DNA from 2 places in the Bacillus sp. JK74 genome. Region 2 is predicted to be linked to the other one. Evidence: riboswitches for the same ligand, from Rfam matches in the RefSeq annotation. Region 2 holds a riboswitch; the other holds the start of a gene.

Region 1 (3,405 bases), on a different contig from region 2:
GATGTACTCAAACAGCTGCCGGAACAATTTTTCGCATCATTGGTGCAAAAAGTGAATCAAAAGCTGAAAGAAGGCAGAGACGTCATCAATTTAGGGCAGGGAAACCCTGATCAGCCGACGCCTCAGCATATCGTTGAAGAAATGAAGCTCGCCGTCGAAAGGCCGGAAAATCATAAATACTCCTCATTCCGGGGCGCTTACAGCTTCAAAAAAGCAGCCGCTGCATTTTATGAAAGGGAGTACGGGGTCACGCTTGATCCGGAAACGGAAGTCGCCGTGCTGTTCGGAGGCAAGGCGGGACTTGTTGAGCTTCCGCAATGTCTTTTAAACCCGGGAGATACCATTCTGGTGCCTGATCCCGGATATCCTGATTACTGGTCGGGCGTCGCCCTTGCGAAAGCGAAAATGGAAATGATGCCGCTGACGGAAGAAAGAGGGTTTCTCCCTGATTACAGCGTAATTCCTGAAAAGGTGCGGAGCGAGGCGAAGCTGCTGTATCTCAATTATCCGAATAATCCGACCGGTGCTGTGGCGACAGAGGCGTTTTTTGAGGAGACGGTCGGTTTTGCGGAACAAAACGGCATTTGTGTCGTTCATGATTTCGCGTACGGAGCCGTCGGTTTTGACGGGCATAAACCGCTGAGCTTTTTGCAGACGGAAGGCGCAAAAGAGACGGGAATCGAAATCTATACCTTGTCCAAAACGTATAATATGGCGGGCTGGCGGGTCGGATTTGCCGTCGGAAACGCTTCTGTTATCGAAGCGATCAACCTTTATCAGGATCATATGTTTGTCAGCCTGTTTCCCGCGGCGCAGCAGGCGGCGGCAGCCGCTCTTTTAGCGGATCAGGCATGCGTCGCAGCGCAAAATGACAGATATGAATCAAGACGCAATGCATGGATTAAAGCCTGCCGCGGTATCGGCTGGGATGTGACGGCTCCGGCGGGCTCCTTTTTTGCATGGCTCCCTGTGCCCGACGGTTATACGTCACAGTCGTTTTCAGATCTGCTGCTCGAGAAAGCGGATGTCGCCGTCGCTGCCGGAAACGGGTTCGGAAAATGGGGGGAAGGCTATATAAGAGTCGGTCTTCTGACAAGTGATGAAAGACTTAAAGAAGCTGCGGAACGGATCGGGAAACTGAATCTTTTCACCTGAAAAAGCATTGACATATCAGGATAACAATGCGATAATTCAAAATACTTTATAAAATCATTATTCTTATCAAGAGCAGGCAGAGGGACGAGCCCGATGAAGCCCGGCAACCGACTGATAAAGCACGGTGCTAATTCTTGCAGCAGGAGCTGAGAGATAAGATTCGGACATAACACGAAGCCTCTTTCTGCTCATACGGAAGAGGTTTTTTTATGTTTTGTGAAAGAAAGAGAGGCGTTCACGCATGAGCGAAGTATTGGCAACATATCTTCTGACAAACACAACGGACAGTGAAAAGCGGGCGGAACAGATTGCGGCGGGGCTGACGGTAGGCTCCTGGACTGACCTGCCCCTGGTGAAGCAGGAACAGCTCAGAAAACATAAAGGCCGGGTCGTAAAAGTTGAGGAGAAAGAAGGAACCTCAGAAAACGAAACACAATCTGTCATCACTATCGCCTATCCTGAGGCGAACTTTTCAAGAGATATTCCGGCCGTCCTGACGACGGTATTCGGAAAGCTGTCACTGGACGGAAAAATAAAATTGACTGATCTTGAATTTTCCGAAGAGTTTAAACGCTCCCTTCCCGGGCCGAAATTTGGTATATACGGCATCCGCAAACTGCTGGGCGAATTTGAAAGACCGCTTCTGATGAGCATATTTAAAGGCGTGATCGGACGGGATCTCGCCGACATTAAAGAACAGCTCAGACAGCAGGCGCTCGGCGGCGTGGATCTGATTAAAGATGACGAAATTTTCTTTGAAAATGAACTGGCTCCGTTTGAAACCCGCATTATCGCAGGAAAACAAGTCCTGAAGGAAACCCGGGAGGAGACGGGGCATAAAACGCTGTATGCCGTAAACCTTACGGGAAGGACCGCTGAACTGCGGGATAAAGCGAGGCGCGCGGCAGAACTCGGGGCGGACGCGCTTTTATTGAATGTGTTCGCTTACGGTTTAGATGTGATGCAGAGCCTTGCCGAAGACAGGGAAATCCCGCTTCCGATCATGGCGCATCCGGCAGTCAGCGGCGCGTTCACATCATCTCCCGTTTACGGCTTGTCGCATGCGCTTTTGCTCGGCAAGCTGAACCGCTATTGCGGCGCTGATTTCAGCTTATTTCCGTCACCTTACGGATCCGTTGCTCTTCCGAAGGAGTCCGCGCTTGCAATCCATGATGAATGTGTAAAAGACGATGTCTTTCATCCGTCGTTTGCCGTCCCGTCAGCAGGCATTCACCCCGGTATGGTGCCATTGTTGATGCGCGATTTCGGCATCGATCACATCATCAATGCCGGCGGTGGCATTCACGGCCATCCGAAAGGAGCCGAGGGCGGCGGAAAAGCGTTCCGCGCCATCATTGATGCGGTGCTTGAAGCGCAGCCGATTGAAGAAAAAGCCGCGTCGTGCAAAGATCTTCAGCTCGCATTAGACAAATGGGGAAGGGTGGAAGCCGTATGACCCGCACACCGCTGATTATTTGTGATTTCGACGGCACGGTCACCATGAACGACAACATTGTCAGCATGATGAAAGAATTCGCGCCTCCTGAGTGGCTTGAATTAAAAGACGGTGTTCTGTCTAAAAGCATATCAATCCAAGAAGGGGTCGGCCGGATGTTCGGACTGCTGCCGAGCAGCTTAAAAGAAGAACTGACCGGCTTTATTCTGAAGGATGCGAAAATACGGGACGGCTTTTTGGATTTTGTCTCGTTTGTCCGGTCAAACGGCCTCCCGTTTTATATCGTAAGCGGAGGAATGGACTTTTTTGTGCATCCGCTTTTGGAAGGGATCGTAGAAAAGGAGCGGATTTTCTGCAATCATGCATCCTTTGACAATGAATATATTCATATAGACTGGCCGCACGCCTGTGACGGAGGCTGCACCAATCAATGCGGCTGCTGCAAACCGTCAGTCATCCGGAAGCTGTCCGATCAGCAGAAATTTCTCATTATGATCGGTGATTCGGTCACGGATGTCGAGGCTGCAAAGTTATCCGATATGTGTTTTGCGAGAGATTATCTTTTGACTGAATGCAAAGAACTCGGCCTCCGGCATCTGCCTTTTCAAGATTTTCATGAGGTGAAAACAGGCATTGAAAACATCGGGGAGGTGCAGGCATGGCTGCAAAAGAAGAACGCTGGCGCGAACTTGCCGAGGTAAAGCGCGAGCTGGCCGAAAGAGACTGGTTCCCGGCAACGAGCGGGAATCTTTCCATCAAAGTATCCGACGCGCCGCTGACTTTCCTCGTTACGG
Region 2 (3,405 bases):
CATGACTTCTGAGCAATATGACGAAATGACACAGGAAGACTGATCGGATAGCAAAGGGGCCATTTGGACACTCTATCTGTAACGGGAGGTGTCTAAAATGGCTTTTGATAAACAAAAGGTCGATGTGACGGAGAACGTCACGGGCCGCTTTCAAAACGGCCGGTTTTCCTTGTTTCATGAAAATGAAGCCATCGGCGAGATGACAGGCATGGACCAGTACGAGCTCAAACAGGGCTTTTCATTTGAAAATCAAAAATTTTATAAAACAGCCGATGTCATAAACGGCAGCGATCCGAAATATGTCGATTGCGATTATGAGAATGGCTGGTGTTAACAGTTGGCGGTGAATTTCACTGCCTTCTTTTTCAATCTGACGCTAAAACAATCGGCAGGTGACGCGCTTATGTACAACGGAGATGAAAAGGTCATTATCGTAGAAGGAAAATCTGATAAAATCAAAGTCAGGGAAGTGCTCATCGAACCCGCGGAAATCGTCTGTACAAACGGGACGATCGGCCAAACCGAACTGGAAGATTTGGCGGACCGCCTGTTTGACAGAGACGTCTATATTTTAACGGACGCAGATGACTCCGGAGAAAAACTAAGAAAACAGCTGAAACGGGAGCTTCCCGAAGCGCGCCATATTTATATAGACAGAACATACAGGCAAGTCGAGTCGTGCCCGGGCCATCATCTCGCATCTGTGCTGATCAGAGCCGGCTTTGATGCTGACACTGTATTTTTGAAAAAGAACGACCTGAGGTGGTAATCATGAAAGAACTCCAAGAAAATGAACTCGAATCGATTCAGGATGACGTTTATCTCCTGTATTTGTACACCCCGTTTTGCGGCACATGCCAGCTGGCGTCCAAAATGCTTACTGTCGTCGAAGAAATGCTGCCCGGCGCCGCCTTCTATAAAAACAACGTGAATTATTCCCCCGCATTCGCCAAAGCCTATCAGATTGAAAGCGTTCCGTGCTTTTTGCTGTTTAAAGGCGGAGAGCTTGTTGAGAAAGGATACGCCTTCCGCTCCGTTTCCTATTTATATGAGCTGATTAAACAAAAAACATCGCAAACGTTCCCGATGTGACAATATTTACAGGAAAATGTCGTGCGGTTTATAAAGGGTTCTGTCCGTTAAAAAGAGAAAGTGTATGTATGGCCATTAAAACGGGAGGTTATACGAGTGGAGAAAATAGAAGTTTCAGAGAATGACGGACAGCATCTGTTTTTGAAACCGCTATTAAACGCCTCAACGCTGCTGATTACATTCCAAGGAGAAACAGAAGCCTTAACGGTCTCAATTAACGGACAGGGAGAAATGAGAAAAACGTCGGCTTCAAAGGAAAAATCTAATTTGACCTTTTACGGAAACCAGACGGAAATCATCCATCTCCTGCATGGTGATGTCTCTTTGCAAAAGCTTATCCAAAGCGGAAAACTCAAAGTGAAAGGATCATTCAGAGCCCTGCTGAAGCTGGAGGCCATCCTCTGGCTGACAAACGGATTTTTTCAGGCGATCAGTAAACGGCCGTAACTGCCAATCTACTATGTGACAATAGCTTCCAATATTTATTTTATTGACTTTTTATCATTCGCCGTGCTATTCTACAGTAAGAATTTCCGGACGAAAATACGATATGTTTTCTCTTATCAAGAGAGGTGGAGGGAAGTGCCCTATGAAGCCCGGCAACCATCAACAATGTTGAAATGGTGCCAATTCACTCGAAGCGGTCTGCTTTGAAAGATGAGAGAAAGGCCTTTTTCAATAAGCCTTTCTGCTCATTTTTGCAGAAAGGCTTTTCTTTTGCGGAGAAACCCGGAAGATTTCTTAGAATAGTGTAAGGCGGGTGATTGCTTTGATCCATCTTCAAAATGTTTCAAAAATTTACAAAGCGAAGCATGGGGATGTCAATGCTGTCCAAGATGTCACTCTTGATATCAAAAAGGGCGAAATATTTGGAATTATAGGATATAGCGGAGCTGGTAAAAGTTCCTTAATCCGTCTCCTGAACGGCCTTGAAAAGCCGACGTCGGGAACCGTGGAAGTCGCGGGGACGGAATTAAATAAAGTAAGCAGCCGCGGGCTGAGAAAAGCGCGCCAGGAAATCAGCATGATCTTCCAGCATTTTAACCTTTTGTGGTCGCGCACCGTCCGGGAGAATATTATGTTCCCGCTGGAAATCGCCGGCGTGAAAAAAAGCGAACGGGTCCGCCGCGCTGATGAATTGATTAAACTGGTCGGATTAGAGGGGAAAGAAAAATCTTATCCGTCGCAGCTGAGCGGCGGTCAAAAGCAGCGTGTCGGCATCGCCCGGGCGCTCGCCAATAATCCGAAAGTCCTTCTGTGCGATGAAGCGACATCAGCGCTCGATCCGCAGACGACCGATTCAATTTTGGATCTTTTATCCGATATAAATGACAGACTCGGTCTGACGATCGTGCTCATTACCCATGAAATGCACGTCATCCGAAAAATCTGCAACAGAGTCGCCGTCATGGAAAACGGGAAAGTCGTTGAAGAAGGCGAAGTACTCCAAGTTTTCAGAAACCCGCGCGAACCGATGACCAAGCGTTTCGTTCAGCAGGTGACAGAACCGGAAGAGACGAAAGAAACCATCCAGCATTTTCTGCAGGAAACAGCGACAGGGAAAACGATTCAGCTTTCATTTGTCGGGCAGGCCGCCGAGCAGCCCCTCATTACGGAAATGATCCGAAACTTTGATGTGGACGTCAATATTCTGCAGGGGAAAATTTCACAGACGAAGGACGGAGCCTACGGTTCTTTATTCATTCATATTGACGGTCAGGAAAAAGAAGTAGAAAACGTGATCCGGTTCATCAAAGACAAACAGGTAGAAGCAGAGGTGATCACAAATGTTTGAAAAATGGTTCCCGAACGTTGATATAACCGAGCTGTGGACGGCCACATACGAGACCCTTTATATGACGGTCATCGCTTTAGTTTTTTCATTTATCATCGGAGCGATTCTCGGTCTTCTGCTCTTTTTAACGGGCAAGGGAAGCTTATGGGAAAATAAAATCATTAACACCGTGATTGCGGCGGTCGTTAATATTTTCAGGTCTATTCCGTTTCTTATTTTAATTATTCTGCTTCTCGGCTTTACTAAGATTTTGGTCGGATCGATTTTAGGACCGAATGCCGCATTGCCGGCGCTGATTATCGGCTCCGCGCCGTTTTACGCCCGTCTTGCGGAAATTGCGCTCCGGGAAGTCGATAAAGGAGTCATCGAAGCTGCCAGATCAATGGGAGCAAAGACATCGACGATTATCTTCAAAGTGCTGATTCCTGAATCAATGCCTGCGTTAATTTCAGGCATCACCGTTACGGCCATCGCCCTGATCGGATCTACCGCCATTGCCGGCGCTATCGGTTCAGGCG

The links. A riboswitch is a leader RNA that binds a small molecule or an ion and turns the genes downstream of it on or off. The one in region 2 is predicted to bind S-adenosylmethionine.
Region 1: another riboswitch for S-adenosylmethionine. It lies ahead of mtnW (2,3-diketo-5-methylthiopentyl-1-phosphate enolase); the one in region 2 lies ahead of metN (methionine ABC transporter ATP-binding protein MetN).

What each region holds. Positions count from the first base shown of each region.
Region 1 covers NZ_JBSJQB010000002.1:639,420-642,824, reverse strand. The annotation lists gene ACWJJ5_RS07545 (aminotransferase class I/II-fold pyridoxal phosphate-dependent enzyme) at 1-1,155, shown strand, start outside; SAM riboswitch class I at 1,216-1,315, shown strand; gene mtnW (2,3-diketo-5-methylthiopentyl-1-phosphate enolase) at 1,397-2,611, shown strand; gene mtnX (2-hydroxy-3-keto-5-methylthiopentenyl-1-phosphate phosphatase) at 2,608-3,312, shown strand; gene ACWJJ5_RS07530 (methylthioribulose 1-phosphate dehydratase) at 3,270-3,405, shown strand, end outside.
Region 2 covers NZ_JBSJQB010000001.1:169,570-172,974, reverse strand. The annotation lists gene gcvH (glycine cleavage system protein GcvH) at 1-43, shown strand, start outside; gene ACWJJ5_RS00910 (YusG family protein) at 98-334, shown strand; gene ACWJJ5_RS00905 (toprim domain-containing protein) at 404-769, shown strand; gene ACWJJ5_RS00900 (thioredoxin family protein) at 772-1,092, shown strand; gene ACWJJ5_RS00895 (SCP2 sterol-binding domain-containing protein) at 1,189-1,539, shown strand; SAM riboswitch class I at 1,650-1,756, shown strand; gene metN (methionine ABC transporter ATP-binding protein MetN) at 1,862-2,887, shown strand; gene ACWJJ5_RS00885 (methionine ABC transporter permease) at 2,880-3,405, shown strand, end outside.